2 regions of the Pseudomonas sp. FW305-70 genome follow, and region 2 is predicted to be linked to the other one. Evidence: riboswitches for the same ligand, from Rfam matches in the RefSeq annotation. Region 2 holds a riboswitch; the other holds the start of a gene.
What was found. A riboswitch is a leader RNA that binds a small molecule or an ion and turns the genes downstream of it on or off. The one in region 2 is predicted to bind cobalamin.

Region 1 (11,764 bases), on a different contig from region 2:
TCACCACGCCCACCGGGCGGCCCATGGCTTCTTCCTTTTCGTTGAGAAAGCCGCTGAGCACTTCAATCGGTTGTCCCGCAGGTTTGCCTGCGCTGAACGGCACGAAAATCACTTTGTAGCCACTGTGGGGGTTACGGTTCCAGGAGCCGTGCTGCCCGATGAAGGCCCCTTGGGTGAACGGCGGCGGCAGTTTGCTGTTTTCAGCGAAGGTCAGGCCCAGTGATGCCGTGTGCGGGCCGACGGCATAGTCCGGAGCGATGGCCTTGGCCACCAGATCGGGGTTTTGCGGCTCGACGCGGCTATCGACATGCTGGCCGTAATAGCTGTAAGGCCAGCCATAGAATGCGCCGTCCTTGACCGAGGTGATGTAGTCCGGGACCAGGTCGCTGCCGATTTCATCCCGTTCGTTGACCGCGGTCCACAGCGCGCCACTGCGCGGCTCCCAGGCCATGCCGTTGGGGTTGCGCAGGCCGGAGGCGAAGATCCGCTGCTGGCCGGTGGCTCGGTCCACTTCCCAGATCGCTGCGCGACCTTCTTCCTTGTCCATGCCGTTTTCCGCGACGTTGCTGTTGGAGCCCACGGTGACGTAGAGCTTGCGGCCGTCCTTGCTGGCGATGACGTTTTTGGTCCAGTGGTGGTTCAGCGGGCCACCCGGCAGGTCGACCACTTTGACCGGTGGCGACTTGATCTGCGTATCGCCACTTTCATAGTGAAAGCGCAGCAGGCGATCAGTGTCGGCCACATACAAGTCCTTGCCGACCAGGGTCATGCCGAAGGGCGAGTTGAGGTTTTGCAGAAACACCGTGCGGGTTTCCGCGACGCCATCGTGGTCCTTGTCGCGCAGCAAGGTGATGCGGTTCGCGCTGGGCACCCTGGCCCCGGCGCGTCCCATGACTTGCTTCATGACCCAGCCGCGAATGCCTTTGCCGTCTTCGGGTTTGGGTGGCGCGTTGGTTTCCGCCACCAGTACGTCGCCGTTGGGCAGTACATAAAGCCAGCGGGGATGATCCAGGTCTTCGGCAAAAGCGGCCACTTGAGTGCCCGCGGCGGCGACGGGTTTGGCGCCCTGTGGCCAGCCGATGGCCGGGGCGATGTTCACAGTCGGGATCAGGGTTTTGTTGGGGGGCGGCAGTTGGGGTGAAGGGCCGGTGCCGTCGGAGACTTGCAGGCCGGCGGTCTCACTGCAACCGGCGAGCCCTCCGCAGATCGCGATAACGAGAACGAGCGGGGGCGTGCGCATACGGGTGTTCCCTATGAATGCCTTGTTCTAATCATAGAGACGCGTTGTCGTCCAATGGTTCAACCCCTAGCCACGTGCTTCCTTGAACAGCACCGCAATGCCGGGGTGATAGTTGCCGGCTTCATTGCGCAACTTGCGGTAGGCATACGGGAAATACCAGGCGACCGCGCAGGTGTGTTCCTTTTGCAGGTCGTCGACCATGTCCTGGAGTTCTTCCGGTGTCGCGCCTTGCTGGGCTTTTTGCGGGGCGACGAACAGGCAGCCGAGTTTCAGGTCGCTGGCGTGGCTCAGGCGCTTTGCATCGCTGGCGATGTCGAGCAGGGCCTGGCTCAGATTGAGGCTGTTGACCCGTGGCCAGCGCTGGCTGGTCTGGATGTAGGCGCGGGTTTCGGGCGAGGCGAGGAACAGGTCGGCGCGGCTGTTGCGTTCGCCTTCTTCGGTCTGCTTGCGGGTGGGTGTCTGTTGCAGTGTGACCATCTCGGCCATCCAGGCGGCGGCCGACAGTATTCCGAGATTGGCTTTTTCGTCGTGCCAGTAGGGTGTGTCGCCATCACCGCGGACGGCGTTGTAGCGGTCGATGCATTCGAACCAGCGCTCGAGCACGGGGCGCAGGAATTCCAGCTTTGGATTGCTGATGATCATGCCTTGCATGGGCTCACCCTTGTTTTTGTGTTGTGAGGTTATGGCTCTTTGATATCACTGCTGGGAAGGAGGCACAAGATTGACGTCAGTTTTTTGATCGACGACAGTTATTCGGCAGCTGGCCTCCCGGCTTTAATTGACGCTCCACCCCCAACCCTCTAACCTTCGCGGCTTGTTTCAGGTGCTCTGTGACTTGGGTCGACAGAGTGAAACAGGGAAGCCGGTGAACGCGTTCTTCTGTTGGTCGAAGACCCGCCATTCCGGCGCTGCCCCCGCAACGGTAAATGAGTGAAAACTGTGTCTGATGCCACTGTGTCGATTCGATGCGGGAAGGCGCGCAGTCTGGCTACGCGCCACTCATGAGCCCGGAGACCGGCCTGATTCATCCAGCGGCATCACGGTGGGCGATGCCAGGCTTGTTGCCTCCTATTGCTGTGCCTGCCCGCCGTTATTCCTGTCTCAACGGAGAGCTCCCCCATGACTGATACCCCCGATCGTGACGAACGCCACCTGGCGCGCATGCAGCGCAAAAAAGCCGTGATCGACGAGCGCATCGCCAATTCCCCGAACGAGTGTGGTCTGTTGCTGGTGCTGACCGGCAACGGCAAGGGCAAGAGCAGTTCGGCCTTCGGCATGCTCGCCCGCGCCATGGGGCACGGCATGCAATGCGGAGTGGTGCAGTTCATCAAGGGCCGCAACAGTACCGGCGAAGAGTTGTTCTTCCGGCGCTTTCCCGAGCAGGTGCGTTTTCATGTGATGGGCGAAGGGTTTACCTGGGAAACCCAGGACCGTCAGCGCGACATCGCTGCCGCCGAAGCGGCGTGGGCGGTGTCCCGGGAACTGCTGCGCGATCCGTCCATCGGCCTGGTGGTGCTGGATGAGCTGAACATCGCCCTCAAGCACGGCTACCTCGATCTCGATCAGGTGCTCAGCGACTTGCAGGCGCGGCCGCCGATGCAACACGTGGTGGTCACCGGGCGTGCCGCCAAGCCGGAAATGATCGAGATGGCCGACACGGTCACCGAAATGGGCATGATCAAACACGCCTTTCAGGCCGGGATCAAAGCGCAGAAAGGCGTCGAGCTGTGAACCAGCCTCGTCATTGCCCGGCGGTACTGATTGCCGCGCCGGCCTCCGGCCAGGGCAAGACCACCGTCACCGCGGCGCTGGCCCGGTTGCATCGCAATCAGGGGCGCAAGGTCCGTGTGTTCAAGTGCGGCCCCGACTTTCTCGATCCGATGATCCTCGAACGCGCCAGCGGTGCGCCGGTGTATCAACTGGACATGTGGATGGTCGGCGAGCAGGAGAGTCGCCGGTTGCTGTGGGAAGCCGCCGCTGAAGCCGACCTGATCCTGATCGAAGGTGTCATGGGGCTGTTCGACGGTACGCCGTCGAGCGCCGATCTGGCGCGGCATTTCGGTGTGCCGGTGCTGGGTGTGATCGACGGCACCGCCATGGCCCAGACCTTCGGCGCACTGGCCCTGGGGCTGGCGCGTTATCAGCCGGACCTGCCGTTCGCCGGCGTGCTGGCCAACCGCGTCGGCACGCTGCGTCACGCGCAACTGCTCGAGGGCAGCCTGACTGAAGGGTTGCGCTGGTACGGTGCGCTGTCCCGGGAAACCGGGATTGAACTGCCGAGCCGACACCTGGGGCTGGTTCAAGCCAGTGAACTGAACGATCTCGACCTGCGCCTCGATGCGGCAGCCGATGCCCTGGCCAGCAGTTGCGAGGTCGCGCTGCCACCGGCAGTCGAGTTCGCCGCCCCCGATGTCATCGTCGCCGAACCGCTACTGGCCGGTGTGCGCATTGCTGTGGCCCGTGATGAAGCCTTTGCGTTCACCTACGGTGCGAGCCTTGATTTGCTGCGGGCGATGGGTGCCGAGTTGTCGTTCTTCTCGCCGATCCGCGACCGCCAATTGCCGCAGGCGGACAGCCTGTATCTGCCGGGCGGTTACCCGGAGCTGCACCATGTCGCGCTGGCGCAAAACACGGCGATGCTCGAGGCGATCCGCGCCCACCACCGGGCGGGCAAACCCTTGCTCGCCGAGTGTGGCGGCATGCTGTATCTGCTCGACTCCCTGACCGATGTCGAGGGCACTCGTGCCGAACTGGCGGGATTGCTGGCCGGTGATGCGGTCATGCAAAAGCGTCTGGCGGCGCTGGCGCTGCAAGCGGTGGAACTGCCGGAAGGTTCGCTGCGTGGGCACACCTATCACCATTCGCTGACCAGCACTGAACTGGCGCCGATTGCCCGGGGCGTGAGCCCTAACGGCGGGCGCGGCGCGGAAGCGGTTTATCGCGAGGGGCGGATGACGGCCTCCTACGTGCACTTTTATTTTCCGTCGAATCCCTCGGCGATTGCCGCGCTGTTTGCGCCGGACCTTGAAGCCGCCTTCGCGAGCAAGCCCGCTCCCACAGGGGAATGCATTTCTTCAGGCCGCTCACCTTTAAATGTGGGAGCGGGCTTGCCCGCGAAGAGGCCATGACAGACAACGCATTCACCGAAGCCGAACGCGCAGCGGTCTACCGCGCCATCGGCGAACGCCGCGACATGCGCCACTTCAGCGGCGGCACCGTCGAGCCCGAGTTGCTCCAGCGCCTGCTCGAAGCCGCACATCAGGCGCCGAGCGTCGGCCTGATGCAGCCCTGGCGCTTCATCCGCATCAGTGATCGCGCCTTGCGCGGGCAAATCCAGGCCCTGGTGGAAGAGGAGCGCGTGCGCACCGCCGAAGCCCTCGGCGAGCGCAGCGACGAATTCATGAAACTCAAGGTGGAAGGCATCAACGATTGCGCCGAGGTACTGGTCGCCGCACTGATGGACGACCGCGAGCAGCATATCTTCGGTCGCCGCACCTTGCCGGAAATGGACATGGCCTCGCTGTCCTGTGCCATCCAGAACCTGTGGCTCGCGTCTCGCGCCGAAGGGTTGGGTATGGGCTGGGTGTCGCTGTTCGACCCCCAGGCGCTGGCGGATCTGCTGAGGCTGCCGCCGGGAGCCAAACCGCTGGCGGTGCTGTGCCTGGGACCGGTGAAGGCGTTCTACCCGGCGCCGATGCTGGTGCTCGAAGGCTGGGCGCAGGCGCGTCCGCTGCATGAATTGCTGTATGAGAACTATTGGGGAGTGAGTCAATGAGTGTGGCGTTGTTGAGTGTCGCCGCGGTTGCGCTGGATGCGCTGCTGGGTGAACCCAAACGCTGGCATCCGCTGGTGGCGTTCGGCCGTTTTGCCGATCGCATCGAGCAACGTTTCAACGGCGGCGGTCGCGGCTGGCGCAGCCATGGCGTCACCGCGTGGGTGATCGCCGTGCTGCCGCTGGTGCTGCTGGTCACGGCATTCTCCTGGGCGCCTTACGTTGGCTGGATCGTCGAGATTCTCGCGCTCTATTGCGCCCTCGGCATGCGCAGCCTCGGTGAACACGTCACGCCGGTGGCCAAGGCCTTGCGCGGCGATGATCTTGATGAAGCACGCAAGCGTGTGAGTTATCTGGTCAGCCGTAAAACCAGTGACCTGGATAAAACCGAAGTCGCCCGTGCTGCCACCGAGTCGGTGCTGGAAAACGGTAGTGACGCGGTGTTCGCCGCGTTGTTCTGGTTTGCCGTGGCCGGTGCGCCGGGCGTGGTGCTCTATCGCCTGAGCAATACGCTGGATGCGATGTGGGGCTATCGCAATGAGCGCTTCGAACGGTTCGGCTGGGCGGCGGCGAAGATCGACGACGTGCTCAATTACATTCCTGCGCGTCTGGTGGCGCTGACTTACGCGCTGCTGGGCAAAACCCGGCTGGCGTTGAAATGCTGGCGCACCCAGGGCCCGACCTGGGACAGCCCGAACGCCGGCCCGGTCATGGCGGCAGGGGCAGGGGCCCTTGGCGTCGAATTGGGCGGCGCGGCGATTTATCACGGCGAACTGCACCAGCGTCCGCAACTGGGCGAAGGCGTGCCGGCGGACGCCGACTCCATTGACCAGGGCTGGCAACTGGTCCAGCGCGGGGTATGGTTATGGCTGCTGATTCTCTGCCTGGGGGCCGAATTTTATGCTTGAGCACGGTGGACGATTGCGCAAGGCGGCGCTCGAATACGGCATAGATGAAGCCGACTGGCTGGACCTGTCGACGGGCCTTGCGCCCTGGCCGTTCCCGGTGCCGGATATTCCGCTGCGGGCCTGGGCCCGTTTGCCGGAGGCGGACGATGGTCTGGAACAGGCCGCCTGTGATTACTACGGCACCTTGCAGGCATTGCCGGTGGCCGGTTCGCAAATGGCGATCCAGCTGCTGCCGCGATTGCGGCGGGCAGGCAAGGTGGGTGTGTTGTCGCCGTGCTACGCCGAGCACGCCGAAGCCTGGCGTCGCAATGGCTACATCGTGCGCGAAGTGCTGGAGCAGGAAGTCGACTTCTTCATCGACAGTTTCGACGTGCTGGTGGTGGTCAATCCGAATAATCCAACGGGTCTGAGCCTCACCCCCAGTCGCCTGCTCGACTGGCACACGCGACTGGCCCAGCGCGGTGGCTGGCTGGTGGTGGACGAAGCGTTCATGGATAACACGCCGCAACTGAGCCTGGCGCCGTTTGCCCATCAGGTCGGACTGATCGTCTTGCGCTCCTTCGGCAAGTTTTTTGGCCTGGCCGGTGTGCGCCTGGGGTTTGTGCTGGCCGAGCGCAAGTTGCTCAAGTTGCTGGCAGAACAAGTGGGGCCCTGGGCCGTGAGCGGAGCAACCCGGGTAGTGGGGCAGGCCTGCCTGCGCGATACGCAGGGGCAAACGCGGCAACGGCTGCGCACCGAAGAGGCCAGCGAGCGCCTGGCGTCGTTGCTGCAGCAGCACGGCTTCGAGCCCCAGGGCGGCTGTGCGCTGTTCCAGTGGCTGATCACCGAGCGCGCCGAAGCACTGCATGAATTCATGGCCCGGCGCGGCATTCTCCTGCGGTTGTTCACGCACAACAGCAGCCTGCGATTCGGCCTGCCCGGTGACGAAGCCGCCTGGGTGCGACTGGCTCAGGCCTTCGAAGATTTCGCCAAGGAAAACCAATGACCACGCTGATGGTGCAGGGCACCACGTCGGATGCCGGTAAAAGCACGCTGGTGACTGCGTTGTGCCGTTGGGCCACGCGTCAGGGCGTCAGGGTGGTGCCGTTCAAGCCGCAGAACATGGCACTCAACAGTGCGGTGACCGCCGACGGCGGCGAGATTGGCCGTGCCCAGGCGGTTCAGGCCCAGGCCGCGCACCTCGCACCGCACACCGACATGAATCCGGTATTGCTCAAGCCCAACAGTGACACCGGTGCCCAGGTGATCATCCATGGCCGCGCCGTCACGACCATGAACGCCGTCGCCTATCACGACTACAAAAGCATCGCCATGCAAGCGGTACTGGCCTCCCACGAGCGCTTGAGCGCGGCGTATCCGCTGGTGATGGTCGAAGGCGCAGGCTCGCCGGCGGAAATCAATTTGCGCGCCGGCGACATCGCCAACATGGGCTTCGCCGAAGCGGTGGATTGTCCGGTGCTGCTGATTGCCGATATCAATCGCGGCGGGGTTTTCGCCCATCTGGTGGGTACCCTCGAACTGCTGTCGCCGAGCGAACAGGCGCGGGTCAAAGGCTTCATCATCAATCGTTTTCGCGGTGACCTCGCGTTGCTGCAACCCGGTCTCGACTGGCTTGAAGAACGCACCGGCAAACCGGTGATGGGTGTGCTGCCGTACGTGATGGACCTGCACCTGGAGGCTGAAGACGGCATCGATCAGCGCCAGACCGATAAAGCCGAGCGGGTGCTGAAAGTCGTGGTGCCGGTGCTGCCGCGCATCAGCAATCACACCGATTTCGATCCGCTGCGCCTGCATCCGCAGGTAGACCTGCAATTCATTGGCCCCGGCCAGGCGATTCCGACCGCCGACCTGATCATTCTTCCTGGCTCGAAAAGTGTGCGCAGCGACCTCGCGCACCTGCGGGCCAATGGTTGGGAAACCGCGATTGCCCGGCATCTGCGTTACGGCGGAAAGCTGCTGGGGATCTGTGGCGGCCTGCAGATGCTCGGTGAGCAGGTGCATGACCCGCTGGGCCTCGAGGGCGCGCCGGGTTCCAGTGCCGGTTTGGGACTGCTGGCGTTCCAGACCCGGCTCGAACAAGAGAAGCAGCTGCGCAATGTGTGCGGTCGCCTGGCGCTGGAAGATGCGCCGGTATCAGGCTATGAAATCCATGCCGGCGTGACCACCGGACCCGCTCTGGAAAATGCCGCCGTGCATCTGGATGACGGCCGCTGCGATGGTGCGCAAAGTGCTGACGGGCAGATTTTCGGCACCTACCTGCACGGGCTGTTCGAATCGCCGGCGGCGTGCAGTGCGCTGTTGCGCTGGGCCGGTCTGGAGGAGGTGCAGGACGTGGATTATCACGGCTTGCGCGAGCGCGATATCGAGCGGCTGGCGGATCTGGTGGAGAAGCATCTGGATACCGGGCTGTTGCGGCAGCTCTGTGGAATCTGAGGTGAAAGCTCTGGCCTCTTCGCGAGCAAGCCCGCTCCCACAGTTGATCGCGTTCTAATGTGGGAGCGGGCTTGCTCGCGAAGACTGAAGTGGCCACACCGCCCATTTGAAAGGATGTAACCATGCTCCAACTGATCCTCGGCGGCGCCCGCTCCGGCAAGAGTCGCCTGGCTGAAAAACTCGCCATCGACAGCGCCCTGACCGTCACCTACATCGCCACCAGCCAGCCATTGGATGGCGAAATGAGCGAGCGGGTGGCTCATCACCGTGCCCGTCGTCCTGCCGAGTGGGCACTGATTGAAGAACCCCTGGAACTGGCTCGGGTACTGCGTGAAAGCGCCCGTGCCGACCGCTGTCTGCTGGTGGATTGCCTGACCCTGTGGTTGACCAACCTGCTGATGCTCGACGATGCCGAGCGCTTGCAAGCCGAGCGTGATGCCCTGCTGGACTGCCTGGCAGCGTTGCCGGGTGAAATCATTTTTGTCAGCAACGAGACCGGAATGGGTGTCGTGCCGCTGGGCGAATTGACTCGCCGCTATGTCGATGAAGCCGGTTGGCTGCATCAAGCTCTGGCTGAGCGTTGTCAGCGTGTCGTCCTGACCGTCGCCGGCCTGCCCCTGACTCTGAAAGGAACTGCGTTATGACTCAATCCTGGTGGCTGAACCCGTGCAGGCCAGTGGATACCCAAGCGCTCGAACAGGCCCGGGCGCGGCAACAGCAACTGACAAAACCGGCCGGCTCCCTTGGTCAGCTGGAATCGGTGGCGGTGCAACTGGCGGGATTGCAGGGGCGGGTCAAGCCGAGTCTGGAACAGGTGTGGATCGCGATATTTGCCGGCGACCACGGCGTGGTCGCCGAGGGCGTGTCGGCGTTTCCCCAGGAAGTGACCGGGCAGATGCTGCTCAACTTCGTCAGCGGTGGTGCCGCGATCAGCGTACTGGCGCGGCAACTGGGCGCTTCCCTCGAGGTGGTTGACCTTGGCACGGTGACGCCGTCGCTGAACCTGCCGGGTGTGCGTCACCTGAACGTCGGCCCGGGCACGGCGAATTTCGTACAGGGACCGGCCATGACCGAAGCCCAGGGACAACTCGCTTTGCAGGCCGGCCGTGACAGCGTGCAGCGGGCGATGGCCAGCGGTGCGCAGTTGTTCATCGGTGGCGAAATGGGCATTGGCAACACCACCGCTGCCAGCGCCCTGGCCTGTGCCTTGCTCGATTGCCCGGTGGGCCACTTGACCGGTCCTGGCACCGGGCTCAACGCCGAAGGTGTCAGCCACAAAGCCCAGGTGATCGAGCGTGCCCTGGCATTGCATGGTGCACAGCGTGGCGATGCCTTGCAGACCCTGTTCAACCTCGGTGGCTTCGAGATTGCCGCGCTGGTCGGTGCCTATCTCGCCTGTGCTCAAGAAGGTGTCGCGGTACTGGTGGACGGCTTCATCTGCAGTGTCGCTGCGCTGGTTGCGGTGCGCTTGAATCCTGAATGCCGTCAGTGGCTGATGTTCGGTCATCGCGGTGCCGAGCCGGGGCATCGTCATGTGCTGGAAACCCTGGATGCGCAACCCTTGCTCGATCTGGGCCTGCGGCTCGGTGAAGGCAGTGGCGCGGCATTGGCTGTGCCGCTGTTGCGTCTGGCGTGCGACCTGCACGGGCAAATGGCGACCTTCGCCGAAGCCGCCGTGGCAGATCGTCCGGCATGACCCTGCGCCTGGATCTGTTGCGACACGGTGAAACCGAATTTGGCGGTGGCCTGCGCGGCAGCATCGATGATGCGTTGACCGACACGGGCTGGGCGCAGATGCGTGCCGCCGTGGTCGGGCAGGGGCCATGGGATCGGTTGGTCAGTTCGCCGTTGCAGCGTTGTGCGCGGTTTGCCGAGGAACTCGGTGCACAACTGGGTGTGCCGGTGCAATTGGATAAAGACCTGCAAGAGTTGCATTTCGGCGCCTGGGAAGGGCAGAGCGCGGCGGCGCTGATGGAAACCGACGCGCAGGCGCTGGGCTTGTTCTGGGCCGATCCTTACTCGTTCACGCCGCCTCAGGGCGAGCCGGTTGCGGACTTTTCGACACGGGTGCTGGCAGCGCTGCAGCGTTTGCACGCGACCTGTGCCGGTGAGCGCATTCTGCTGATCAGCCACGGCGGGGTGATGCGCCTGTTGCTGGCACACGCTCGCGGGCTGCCGCGAGAGCAACTGCTCAACGTTGAGGTCGGGCATGGCGCGCTGTTTTCGCTGACGATGGAGTCCGCTGGTATGTTGAAGGAAGTGCGCTGACCATGTTGCCATTCTGGATCGCCCTGCAATTTCTCAGCAGCCTGCCGATTCGCCTGCCGGGCATGCCTGAGCCTGGGGAACTGGGGCGGTCACTGCTGTTTTATCCGCTGGTGGGATTGCTCTTTGGCGTGATTCTGTGGGCATTGAGTTGGCTGTTGCAGGGGACGCCGGCGTTGTTGCACGCGGCGTTATTGCTGAGCGTCTGGGTACTGCTCAGCGGCGGGTTGCATCTCGATGGCCTGGCGGACAGCGCCGACGCCTGGCTCGGCGGTTTTGGCGACCGTGAGCGTACACTGACCATCATGAAAGACCCGCGCAGCGGGCCGATCGCCGTGGTGACGCTGGTGCTGGTGTTGTTGCTCAAGTTCACTGCGCTGCTGGCGTTGATCGGGCAACCGGATTCGTTGGCATTGATCATCGTGCCGTTGATCGGTCGCAGCGCCTTGCTCGGCTTGTTTCTGACCACACCCTATGTGCGTGCCGGTGGCCTGGGGCAGGCATTGGCCGATCATCTTCCGCGCTCGGCGGGCAGGCAGGTGTTGGCGGTCAGTGCACTGGCCTGTGTGCTGATTGCCGGTTTGAGTGGTGTGCTGGCGGTGGTGTTGGCGGTTCTCGGGTTTGTCTGGTTGCGGCTGGTGATGCTGCGGCGGCTCGGTGGAACGACTGGCGATACGGCAGGGGCAATGCTGGAGTTGCTGGAGGTAGGGGTGTTGGTTGGATTGGCATTAGTCTGAGCACAGTGATGGTGACCTGTTCTGGCCCCTTCGCGGGCAAGCCCGCTCCCACAGGGTTTCTGTTTTGTTGGCAAAATAGTGGGCACACCGAAAATCTCTGTGGGAGCGGGCTTGCTCGCGAAGGCGGCCTACCAGGCGCCGCTCAGTCACTGAAAAAACCATGTAACTTGATTTAACACGCTCACGGGTATATACACGCACCATGCTCGATTCCCAATGTTTATGCATCAACCTGCGTCGCGCCGCCCGTGGCGTCAGCAGGCATTACGACGGCGCTCTCGACGGCTTCGGGATCAACGTTGCGCAGTATTCTTTGCTGTGCAATCTGCAGCGTCTGGATCAGCCGAGCATTTCAACCCTGGCCGAGGCCATGGGCTTGGATCGCAGCACCTTGGGACGCAATTTGCGG
Region 2 (11,764 bases):
GCGGTGGTGAAGTTCCAGCTGCATCGCTTGAGCCGTGGGCGCAAAACCCGGCCTGAGGTTTCGGCGCTATGGGCGTTGATTGTCGACCGGTTGTACATAGGCAAGCGTACCCGGCAGTACCGGCAGGCGATGGGTAAGTAATCCACAATTGATATTGACTGATCCACCGCCTTCGCGAGCAAGCCCGCTCCCACATTTGGAATGCGTTCCACCCTGTGGGAGCGGGCTTGCTCGCGAAGAGGCCAGCCTGGGCAAAGGAGAATTCAACCAGGCAGCAACTCGTCAATATGCCGATACTCAGCCTGCAACTGCGCCGCCAACACCCGGCTACGCCCAAGCCGGATCGGCCCGCGTTCGATGTCGATCAACAGCCCCGGACACGCAAGCGTCGGCAGCAGCGACCAGTCCTTCAGCCGGCCATCGGTCAGCAGCAACAACCGCTGCTGCTCCGACGGAAAACGCTTTTGCCTTGCTGCAAGCCACCGCCCTGCTTCGCTCAATGCCGCCAGCAGCGGCGTGCCACCGCCGGCACCCAGGCCGTCGAGCCAATGGCGCAGCCCCGTGGAAGCCTTCAATCCCTGCACCTGCCACTTGGGAGCAGCACCGCTGGCCGTGAGCAACGCCAGACGTGCGCGCTGGCGATAGGCATCGTCGAACAACTGCGCCAGCAAGCCCTTGGCATCGCTCAATGCCTGATGACGGCGGGTCGATGCGGAGGCGTCGACTATCACCAGCCACAGTTCATGGGGCGAACGCGTGCGCAGTTGGAACATCAGATCGTCGCGCTGACGCGGCCGGCCATTGAGCAAGGTGCCGGGCCAGTTGACCGAGCCGCTGCGGGCTGCGTGACGCTTGCCCTGTTTGCCATGGTCCAGTCGCCCGGCTCGGGGTCTGGCATTCGCCCCCGCGTCGCAGCGAGGGCGAATGCCTAGGGCTTTTTTGGCCAGCTCGGCACTTCACGTCGGGCGCCGGTCGCCAGCGCCTGGGCAGGCAATTCGCCCCACTGGCCCTGCCCTTCACCCGGATTGTCGTTCTGCGGCGCGGTTTGTTTCGCAGTTTGAGATTGCGCAGGTGCCGGCGGCGAATGCTCGCGACGACGATGGCGCAAGGCGAACTCGGCAACGGCGTCGATATCTTCTTCGGCAATAGCGTTCGCCCCGCGCCAGGCGGCGTGAGCCCGGGCGGCACGCAGCCAGACCAGGTCGGCGCGCAAACCATCGACGCCAGCGGCAAAGCAGCGCTCGGTAATCCGGGCCAGCGCCTGGTCGTCGAGAGGAATGCTCGCCAGGGCGTTGCGTGCGTGCTGGCAACGTTCACGCAGAGACGCCTGCACCGACTCCCATTCGGCGCAGAAACCTTGCGGATCGCTGTCGAAATCCAGGCGACGACGGATGATCTGGCCTCGTTCGGTCGGCGCTGTGTGGCCACCAAGGGCGACATTCAAGCCGAAACGGTCGAGCAGCTGTGGACGCAGTTCACCCTCTTCGGGATTCATGGTGCCAATCAGCACGAACTTCGCCGAGTGCCGATGGGAAATGCCGTCACGCTCAACCAGATTGGTGCCGCTGGCGGCCACATCGAGCAGCAGGTCAACGAGGTGATCAGGCAACAGATTGACCTCGTCGACGTAGAGCACACCACCGTCAGCCTTGGCCAGCACGCCGGGCGAGAACTGGGCGCGACCTTCCCCCAGCGCCGCGTCGAGATCGAGGGTGCCGACCAGGCGCTCTTCGGTGGCGCCCAGCGGCAATGTGACGAACTGCCCGCTGGCCAGCAGGTCCGCCAGACCACGGGCCAGGGTCGACTTGGCCATGCCGCGCGGGCCTTCGATCAGGACACCGCCGATTTTCGGGTCGATGGCGGTCAGGTACAGGGCCAGCTTCAAATCGTCGGCGCCGACCACGGCGGAGAGCGGGAAATGCGGGGTGTCGGTCATTGTTCTATCTCGGTCATGGTCGGTGATCTCACAGGCGCCTCAGTCCCGGTGGGAGCGGGCTTGCTCGCGAAAGCAGTGTCTCATCCAACCTATATGGCGACTGACACGACCTCTTCGCGGGCAAGCCCGCTCCCACAGGGTTTGCGGTGACTAGCTGTCTTCTTCTATATCCAGCAACAGATTCTCCAATGCCTCGCGGTAGGCGCCGGGGTCTTTCCACATCCCGCGTTGTTGCGCCTCGAGCATGCGTTCAGTCATGTCGCGCAAGGCATGGGGATTGTGTTCACGGACAAAATCCCGGGTGTCAGGGTCGAGCAAATAGGCGTCGGCCAGCAACGCGTACTGGTGATCGTCGATCAACTGCGTGGTGGCATCGAAGGCGAACAGATTATCGACGGTCGCGGCCATTTCAAACGCACCTTTGTAGCCGTGGCGCTTTACCCCATCGAGCCACTTCGGATTGGCTGCCCGGGAACGGATGACCCGGTTCAGCTCTTCCTTCAAGGTGCGAATCTTCGGCAGGTCCGGCTGACTGTGATCGCCATGATAACTGGCTGCCGCCTCGCCTTTCAGGCTTTCCACCGCCGCGAGCATACCGCCCTGGAACTGGTAGTAATCGTTGGAGTCGAGCAAATCGTGCTCGCGGTTATCCTGGTTTTGCAGCACCGCCTGCACCTGGCTCAGGCGCTGGCTGAACTGTTCTCGTGCGGCGGTGCCTTCGTCGGAACCGCCGTAAGCGTAGCCGCCCCAGTTGAGGTAAACCTCGGCCAGGTCCTCGCGGGTTTGCCACAGGCGACCGTCGATGGCGCCCTGCACGCCTGCGCCGTAGGCCCCGGGCTTGGCCCCGAAAATCCGCCAGCCGGCCTGACGTCGCGCAGCGTCTTCATCCAGCCCGGCCTGCAACAAGGCTGCACGCTCGGCACGCACCTTGGCCGCCAACGGATTGAGGTCGTCCGGCTCATCCAGGTCGGCCACCGCTTGCACCGCCGCGTCAAACAGGCGGATCAGATTGGCAAAGGCATCGCGGAAGAAACCGGACACGCGCAAGGTCACGTCGACCCGAGGACGGTCGAGCAGACTCAACGGCAGAATCTCGAAATCATCGACCCGCTGGCTGCCGGTGGCCCAGACCGGGCGCACACCCATCAACGCCATGGCTTGGGCAATGTCATCGCCGCCGGTGCGCATGGTCGCGGTGCCCCACACCGAGAGGCCGAGCTGGCGCAGATGATCGCCGTGGTCCTGCAGGTGCCGCTCCAGAATCAGGTTGGCCGACTGGAAACCGATGCGCCACGCCGTGGTGGTCGGCAAATTGCGCACATCCACCGAGTAAAAGTTACGCCCGGTGGGCAGCACGTCCAGGCGACCGCGACTCGGCGCACCGCTGGGGCCGGCCGGGACGAAGCGACCGCTGAGGGCGTCGAGCAGACCGCGCATTTCCGCTGGGCCGCAGGCGTCCAGGCGCGGGGCAACCACTTCGCGAAGGCTATCGATTATGGCACTCACTTCAGCCCAACCTGCCTCCTGTGGGAGCGGGCTTGCTCGCGAAAGCGGTGGGTCAATCGACATCAATGTTGAATGGTCCACCGATTCGCGAGTAAGCCCGCTCCCACAGGGGTCATTCAACACGCCCGAAATCAACTGCGCTGCATACAGTTCCAGGCGCTCGCGGGTATCACCCGCCGTGCGCCAAATCTCGTCACTGATAAGCAAAAGAGACTCGGGACGCGGTCCGGTCCATGGCTCGGCCAGCGCACAATCCAGTGGGTCAAACCCCAACGCAAACGCCTTGGCCAACGCCCGCAGCAGACTCGATTGCGCTCCTCGGCCATCGCCCCGTGGAATGCGCAACAACGCCAGCAAGGTGTCGATACGCAAACGCCCGGTGGGCGATTCGCCGAACACATGCAGGCCGTCGCGGATCTGCGACTCTTTCAAATCGCACAGGTACGTGTCGAGTCGCGGCAACCAGATCGCTGCGTCGGCATCGCTGTCGAGTTGCTCGTCCAGTTGCAGTTCACGGTCGATGTGCGAGTCACGCACCAGTTGCAGGATGTCGCGCTGCAACTCGCGCGCGCGACGCGGATCGAGCAACTGCGCTTCGTAATACTCGTCGGCCAACAGTTCGAGGTTGCGCAGCGGGCCATAGGTTTCGGCGCGGGTCAGCGGTGGCATCAGGTGATCGATGATCACCGCCTGGGTGCGCCGCTTGGCCTGGGCACCCTCGCCCGGGTCATTGACGATGAACGGATAGATGTTCGGCAGCGGCCCGAGCAGCGCATCCGGCCAGCAGTTTTCAGACAGCCCCACGCCCTTGCCCGGCAGCCATTCGAGATTGCCGTGCTTGCCGACGTGGATCACGCCATGGGCGCCATAGGTGTGGCGCAGCCAGAAGTAAAACGCCAGGTAGCCGTGGGGCGGAACCAGGTCCGGGTCGTGATACACCGCGCTCGGATCGACCTGATAACCCCGCGCCGGTTGAATGCCGACGAAGGTCAGGCCAAAGCGCAGGCCGGCGATCATCATCCGTGCGCTGCGGCACATCGGGTCGTTTTCCGGCGCGCCCCAACGTTCGAGCACCGCCGCACGATTGGCTTCGGGCAGGGCATTGAACATCGCCAGATAGTCGTCCATTGCCAGGCTTTGCTGGCACGGACGCAGGTCGAGGGTATCGAGATCGTTGCTGACACCGCCCAGCAACTGCTGGATCAGCGCGGTGCCACTGTCCGGCAATTCGGCCGGCAACGGATAACCTTCGGCATGCAGCGCCCGCAGGATATTCAGTGCGGCGGCCGGAGTGTCGAGGCCGACGCCATTGCCAATGCGCCCGTCGCGAGTCGGGTAATTGGCGAGAATCAAGGCGATGCGTTTTTCGGCGTTTGGCACCCGCGCCAGTTCGACCCAGCGTCGCGCCAGTTCGGCAACGAAGTCCATGCGCTCCGGTTGCGGCCGGTAGCAGACCACATCCGACTGGCTGCGCTCACTGCGCCACGCCAGGTCCTTGAAGCTGATCGGACGGCTGATGATGCGCCCGTCCAGCTCCGGCAAGGCAATGTGCATCGCCAGATCACGCGGGCCAAGCCCCTGTTCACTGGCGCGCCAACCCGGTTCGTTGTCCTGGGCACAAATCGCCTGGATCACTGGAATATTGCGACGGAACGGCCGCAGATGCGGCGCTTCGGGGCTGGACTGGGCGAAACCCGTAGTGTTCAGGATCACCGAGACGCCGGCTTCATCCAGCCAATCCTCGACCGCGCCCAGGCAGCCGGGCTCTTTCAAACTGGCCAGCGCAATCGGCACCGGATTCAACCCCGCTGCCTGCAAGCGTTGGCAGAAAACATCGATGAAAGCGGTGTTCGCCGCCTGCAAATGCGAACGGTAAAACAGCACCGCCGCCACCGGTTGATCGGCGTGCCAGTCGGCCTGCCAGTCGCTCAGTGCGGCAGAATGTTTGTGCGGGTGGTAAATCGCCGTGCGCGGCAGGGTTTGCGGCTCACCCCAGGTGTAATCGCGTGCCAGCCAACGGTTGGCCAGGCAGCGGAAGAAATCCAGGGCGTTGCCCATGCCACCTTGACGCAGAAACTGCCAGAGCCGGTCGCGGTCCAAGGCGCCGACGGTGCTCAGGTCACTGAGCTCCGGGTCCGGGCGGTCATCGCCCGGCACCAGAATCACCTGCACGCCGCGCTGGGACAGTTCGACCAGACGCTCGATGCCGTAACGCCAATAGGCGATGCCGCCGTGCAGCGAAATCAGGATCACCCTGGCGTGACGCAGCACTTCATCGACGTACAAATCGACCGAGGCATGGTTCTGCACCTGCATCGGGTTGGCCAGGCGCACGCTCGGGTAATCCTCGGGCAACTGCTGCGCCGCCTCGGCGAGCAGCGCCAGGCTGGAGTCGCCGCTGCACAGGACCACCAGCTCGGCGGGGGTTTGTCCAAGGTCGGCGATGTTGTCATCCGACACGAAACCGCCGGGCTGGGTCCTGAGCAGGTGCATGGGTTACACGCTGAGCGCAGCGCGCAATTGCGCTTCAAGTACGGCGGCGTCCAGTTCCTGGCCGATCAGCACCAGACGGGTGATGCGCGCCTCTTCGGCCCCCCACTGGCGGTCGAAGTGCTTGTCGAAACGCGTGCCCACGCCCTGGATCAGCAGGCGCATCGGTTTGTTCGGGACGGCGGCGAAACCTTTGACGCGCAGGATGCCGTGCTGGACCACCAGTTGCGTCAGCGCGTCCATCAGCAGGCTTTCGTCGGCTTGCGGCAGTTCGATGGAGATCGAATCGAAGGCGTCGTGATCGTGGTCGTCATGATCATCGTCGCCATCGTGATGATGGTCGTGGTGACTGTGGCGGCTGTCGATGTGTTCTTCGGAGCCGGCACCCAGGCCAATCAGCACGTCCAGCGGCAGGCGACCGCTGCTGGCTTCGATGATTTTCACCGCTGGCGGCAACTCTTCGGCGACTTCCAGGCGCACGCGGGCCAGGTCGGCCGGGTTGATCAGGTCGGATTTGTTGAGAATCACCAGGTCGGCGCTGGCCAGTTGGTCGGCAAACAGCTCGTGCAATGGCGATTCGTGGTCCAGGTTCGGGTCGAGTTTGCGCTGGGCATCGACCTGGTCCGGGAAGGCGGCAAAGGTACCGGCGGCCACGGCCGGGCTGTCGACCACGGTGATCACCGCGTCAACGGTGCAGGCACTGCGGATTTCCGGCCACTGGAAAGCCTGGACCAGCGGTTTTGGCAGGGCCAGGCCCGACGTTTCGATGAGGATGTGGTCGAGATCGCCGCGACGAGCCACCAGTTCGCGCATCACCGGGAAAAATTCTTCCTGGACGGTGCAGCACAGGCAGCCGTTGGCCAGTTCATACACACGGCCGCTGGCTTCTTCTTCGGTGCAACCGATGGAGCACTGCTTGAGGATTTCGCCGTCGATGCCCAGCTCGCCAAATTCGTTGACGATTACCGCGATGCGGCGACCCTGGGCGTTGTCGAGCATGTGCCGCAGCAGCGTGGTTTTACCCGAGCCGAGGAAGCCGGTGACGATGGTGACGGGAAGTTTGGCCAGTGTTTTCATCGGATGCCCTATGGCTAGGTGGCGGGCATACGGGACGACGACCGGCAACGCAGATGCGCGTGCCTGAAGAGTTCGCCACCGGATCACCCCGCCCGGTTGAATTTGAGAATCTGTGTCGAGGCAGGTCTCCTGGCTGACGGCGTGCCGGCCTTGGGCCTGGCATTCGCTGCGCCTTCCCGCCGGCCTCATGGATTGAGCCTGCAGTGGCGTGGCAACGAACATCACCGTTCACAGTTGCGGGGGCAGCCGCGGCATTGACCGCGTTCCCTTCTTAGCTTCGACAAACGCCGAAGAACCTCGAAAGCGCAAGGCTACGCATGGTATTGGGGCGGGTCAATGTTCACGTGACTTCTGCGGTGTGCCCTTCGCGAGCAAGTCGGATCGCCGCACCGCCGCTCCCACATTTGATCGGGTTCTTTCAGAGGAAAAGGGTCAAGTGTGGGAGCGGGCTTGCTCGCGAAGAAAGCGACTCGGTTTCCAGTTGAGAACCCTTGCCAATTGACGCCCAACCCTCGCCCATGCTCTCCTACGCATCTTGTTACGGGTGCCCTTCACAGGGTGAAACGGGAAACCGGTGAATCATGTGCTTTACTCTAAAGCCATGTCAGTCCGGTGCTGCCCCCGCAACGGTAAGCGAGCGAAGCATCAGATCCACTGTGCCATTACGGCATGGGAAGGTGATGTTTTCAGGTTCAGGCCCAGGCCTTTGCCCCTCGTGAGCCCGGAGACCGGCCCGCAACATAAAGTGACCATAACGATCACTGAAACAACAAACCCGCGGTGGGCGGGCGCTGTTTGAAACCCTGCGCGCCTGGTCGTGCAGGGTTTTGCATGCGCTCTTGATTCCCCGCTGACAGACCAGAGGGAAACGCCATGTCGATCATCAGCAGCACCGGCCACACTACAGCCAGCACCACTTCTACCCTGACTCAACGTCTGACCGCCGCCGTCTGCGCGTCGATCCTGGGCGCGTGCCTTGTGTATTTCGCCGGTTTCTCGCACATCGAAGCGGTGCACAATGCCGCCCACGATACCCGTCACAGCTCCGCGTTCCCGTGCCATTGAGACCTGCTGACATGATCAAGCGTATTGCGCAAACCGCAGGTTTCACCGGGCTGCTGGCCGCCCTGTTGCTGACCCTGCTGCAAAGTTTCTGGGTCGCGCCCCTGATTCTGCAGGCCGAAACCTACGAAAAAGCCGAACCGGCTGCCGTTGAAATGCATGAACACGCCGATGGCGCGATGGCTGCCCATACCCACGACGCCGAAGCCTGGGAGCCGGAAGACGGCTGGCAGCGCGTGCTGTCGACCACTGGCGGCAACCTGGTGGTGGCCGTCGGTTTCGCCCTGATGCTGGCCGGCCTGTACACCTTGCGTGCGCCGACCAAAACTTCCCAGGGCCTGCTCTGGGGCCTGGCCGGCTATGCGACCTTCGTGCTCGCGCCAACCCTCGGCCTGCCACCTGAACTGCCAGGCACGGCCGCCGCCGATCTGGCACAACGGCAACTGTGGTGGATCGGTACCGCCGCCTCTACCGCCGTCGGTATCGCGCTGATCGTGTTCAGCCGTCACTGGCTGATGAAAGTTCTCGGTGCGGCAATCCTTGCCGTTCCCCATGTGATTGGCGCACCACAACCGCAAGTGCATTCGATGCTCGCTCCGGAGGCGCTGGAAACCCAATTCAAAATCGCTTCGCAACTGACCAACGTGGCGTTCTGGCTGGCCCTGGGCCTGATCAGCGCCTGGTTGTTCCGTCGCAAAAGCGATGGCCAATACCACGCATGACGGACGTCAGCACCGCGCCGACCCTGGTGGTCGGCCTGGGCTGCCAAAAGGGCTGCCCCGTCAGCACCTTGCTGGCGCTGCTCGACCAGGCACTGGAGGCGCACCAGATTGCGCGCCATGAAATCAAGGCCCTGGCCAGCATCGATTCGAAACGCGACGAACCTGCACTGATCGAACTGGCTCAGCAGCTTGGCCTGGAATTGCTGTACTTCAGCAGCGAACAACTGGCCCCCTATGAGCCGCAACTCAGCCATCAATCGCAAATAGCGTTTGAACGCACCGGTTGCTACGGCGTGGCGGAAAGCGCCGCACTGGCCCTGGCCGAACAACTGGCCCAGGCCCCGGCAAAACTGCTGATTCCCCGACAAAAATATGCCCAGGCAACCCTGGCATTGGCTGGCGCGGCATAAAATCCCCGATAATCCCCGCCTCGATCATGAACATTCTTCATCTGAAGCCCTGTTCAGCCCTTTTTATTCCCACAGGAACCGACGATGACCGTCTACTTCATTGGCGCAGGTCCCGGCGACCCCGAACTGATTACCGTCAAGGGCCAGCGGCTGATTCGCAGTTGCCCGGTGATCATTTATGCCGGCTCGCTGGTGCCAGCCGCGGTACTGGAAGGTCATTGTGCGGAGCAGGTAGTCAACAGCGCCGAACTGCACCTTGAACAGATCATCGACCTGTTCAAGGCCGCCCACGCCAAGGGCCAGGACGTGGCCCGGGTACACTCCGGCGACCCGAGCCTGTATGGCGCCATTGGCGAACAGATTCGTTATCTGCGTGAGTTGGGCATTGGCTTCGAAATCGTCCCGGGCGTGACGGCCACTGCCGCGTGTGCAGCGCTTCTGGGTGCAGAACTGACGCTGCCGGACGTTTCACAGAGCGTGATCCTGACTCGCTACGCCGACAAGACCGCCATGCCACCCGGAGAGGAATTCGCCAGCCTGGCGCAGCACGGCGCGACCATGGCGATTCATTTGGGAGTCAATCACCTGGAGAAGATCGTTGAGGAACTGCTGCCGCATTACGGCGCCGATTGCCCGATTGCGGTGGTTCACCGCGCGAGCTGGCCAGATCAGGACTGGGTGACGGGAACGCTTGAGGACATTGCCGAAAAGGTTGCCGCCAAAGGGTTTCGGCGCACGGCATTGATTCTGGTGGGACGGGTGCTGGGCAGTGATCACTTCAGCGAATCGTCGCTGTATCGCGCGGGGCATGCGCATCTCTACAGACCCTGAAGCACTTGTGGCGAGGGAGCTTGCTCCCGCTGGACCGCGTAGCGGTCCCAACATCAGCCAATGCATTCATCACGGGAAAATGCATCGACTGATTTTGTGATGGCTATGCCATCAAGCGGGAGCAAGCTCCCTCGCCACAGCGCCGTTTTTTTATTTCGCAGCGAACACCTTAGTAGTAGGCGTTTTCTTTCTGCGTGTGGTCGGTCACGTCGCGAACGCCCTTGAGCTCGGGAATACGCTCGAGCAGGGTGCGCTCGATGCCTTCCTTGAGCGTCACGTCGGCCTGGCCGCAGCCCTGGCAACCACCGCCGAACTGCAGGACGGCGATGCCGTCTTCGACTACGTCGATCAGGCTGACCTGACCGCCGTGGCTGGCCAGCCCCGGATTGATCTCGGTTTGCAGGTAGTAGTTGATGCGCTCGTTGACCGGGCTGTCGGCGTTGACCATCGGTACTTTGGCGTTTGGCGCCTTGATGGTCAGTTGGCCGCCCATGCGGTCGGTGGCGTAGTCGACAACGGCATCGTCCAGGAAGGCTTCGCTGAAATGGTCGATGTAGGCGGTGAAGCTTTTCAGCCCCAGCGCGGTGTCTTCGGGTTTTTCTTCGCCCGGCTTGCAGTAGGCAATGCAGGTTTCGGCGTACTGGGTGCCAGGCTGGGTGATGAAGACGCGGATGCCGATGCCCGGGGTGTTCTGCTTGGAGAGCAGATCAGCCAGATAATCGTGGGCGGCGTCGGTAATGGTAATAGCGGTCATGGAAACTCCTCGCAGGCTTGGGCGCAGTTTACGCCAATCGGCGCGCCGGACAAAGTCCCAGTATTTTTGTCGGGAAAGAATTGTGGGAGCGGGCTTGCTCCGGGCGGCGTTCCGACGAAGGCGTCGTGTCAGGCGAATCAACTGCGACTGACACACAGCTTTCGCGAGCAAGCCCGCTCCCACAGGGGGTCTGCGCCTGGTCAGAGGTTCTCGAAGCGATTCATGTCCAGCACGCCCTCTTCCACCGGATCGGTCTCCTGGATGTAGCGGCTCAGGTCATGGAAATAGAACCAGAATTGCGGATGACTACGGCGTATTCCCCAACGTTCGACGATTTTCTCAAAGCTGTCGCTATCCTTGGCGTTCTCCATCGCATCCACAAACGCCGGCACTTGCCCGGCCGGAACGTTGAACATGAAGTTCGGGTAGCTGCTGAGAACGCCCGGGAAAATCGTCAGGGTATCGAGCCCCGGCTGATAGCGCAGCGATTCGCCGAGCAGGAACGCCACGTTGCTGTGGGCCCGGTTGCGCAGCAGGCTGTAGACCTCACGCTTGCCGCTGCCGGTTTCGATGCGCAGCATGGTCGCTTCCGGCAGTTGATCAATCACTTTCAACCCCGCCGCCGGACGCGAAGTCAGGCGGCTCAACACCTGCTCGGCATTTTGCAGGCCAGGATCAATGTTCGGCCGCGAACAGTAGGCGCCATCACAGCGGTTGATCGGGTCGGGCCTGGCATTGAGGTCGCCATAACGGGTCAGCAATTGCATGGCGAAATCGCGCTTGGGATCCTGCGGATCAAGCTTCAGCGCCGTCGGTTTGTCATCGTCGATGGACTCGTAGTCCAGCCACATTTTGAATTTGCCACTGTTCTGATACCAGTCGTCGAGGTAGCCCTCCCGCGAATCGGCGGGCATCAGACGCAGGAAGTTCTGCTCGGCACCGTTACGGATCAGGTCGAAATACAGGCGCGTCTGGG

Region 1: linked by a shared signal. The riboswitch ahead of cobO (cob(I)yrinic acid a,c-diamide adenosyltransferase) and the one ahead of cobW (cobalamin biosynthesis protein CobW) in region 2 are both predicted to bind cobalamin.

The regions. Positions count from the first base shown of each region.
Region 1 covers NZ_JBYSYZ010000033.1:17,826-29,589, reverse strand. The annotation lists gene AC3WN7_RS21300 (PQQ-dependent sugar dehydrogenase) at 1-1,240, opposite strand, end outside; gene AC3WN7_RS21295 (hypothetical protein) at 1,307-1,891, opposite strand; cobalamin riboswitch at 2,045-2,277, shown strand; gene cobO (cob(I)yrinic acid a,c-diamide adenosyltransferase) at 2,360-2,971, shown strand; gene AC3WN7_RS21285 (cobyrinic acid a,c-diamide synthase CobB) at 2,968-4,368, shown strand; gene bluB (5,6-dimethylbenzimidazole synthase) at 4,365-5,015, shown strand; gene cbiB (adenosylcobinamide-phosphate synthase CbiB) at 5,012-5,920, shown strand; gene cobD (threonine-phosphate decarboxylase CobD) at 5,913-6,905, shown strand; gene AC3WN7_RS21265 (cobyric acid synthase) at 6,902-8,353, shown strand; gene cobU (bifunctional adenosylcobinamide kinase/adenosylcobinamide-phosphate guanylyltransferase) at 8,476-8,997, shown strand; gene cobT (nicotinate-nucleotide--dimethylbenzimidazole phosphoribosyltransferase) at 8,994-10,049, shown strand; gene cobC (alpha-ribazole phosphatase family protein) at 10,046-10,621, shown strand; gene AC3WN7_RS21245 (adenosylcobinamide-GDP ribazoletransferase) at 10,624-11,355, shown strand; gene AC3WN7_RS21240 (MarR family winged helix-turn-helix transcriptional regulator) at 11,558-11,764, shown strand, end outside.
Region 2 covers NZ_JBYSYZ010000008.1:84,551-96,314, reverse strand. The annotation lists gene AC3WN7_RS08790 (NADH:flavin oxidoreductase/NADH oxidase family protein) at 1-141, shown strand, start outside; gene AC3WN7_RS08785 (vWA domain-containing protein) at 264-809, opposite strand; gene AC3WN7_RS08780 (magnesium chelatase ATPase subunit I) at 929-1,936, opposite strand; gene cobN (cobaltochelatase subunit CobN) at 2,087-5,935, opposite strand; gene cobW (cobalamin biosynthesis protein CobW) at 5,939-7,009, opposite strand; cobalamin riboswitch at 7,112-7,324, opposite strand; cobalamin riboswitch at 7,535-7,760, shown strand; gene AC3WN7_RS08765 (CbtB domain-containing protein) at 7,883-8,074, shown strand; gene AC3WN7_RS08760 (CbtA family protein) at 8,086-8,793, shown strand; gene AC3WN7_RS08755 (cobalamin biosynthesis protein) at 8,790-9,203, shown strand; gene cobM (precorrin-4 C(11)-methyltransferase) at 9,288-10,034, shown strand; gene nfuA (Fe-S biogenesis protein NfuA) at 10,204-10,788, opposite strand; gene AC3WN7_RS08740 (fatty acid cis/trans isomerase) at 10,989-11,764, opposite strand, start outside.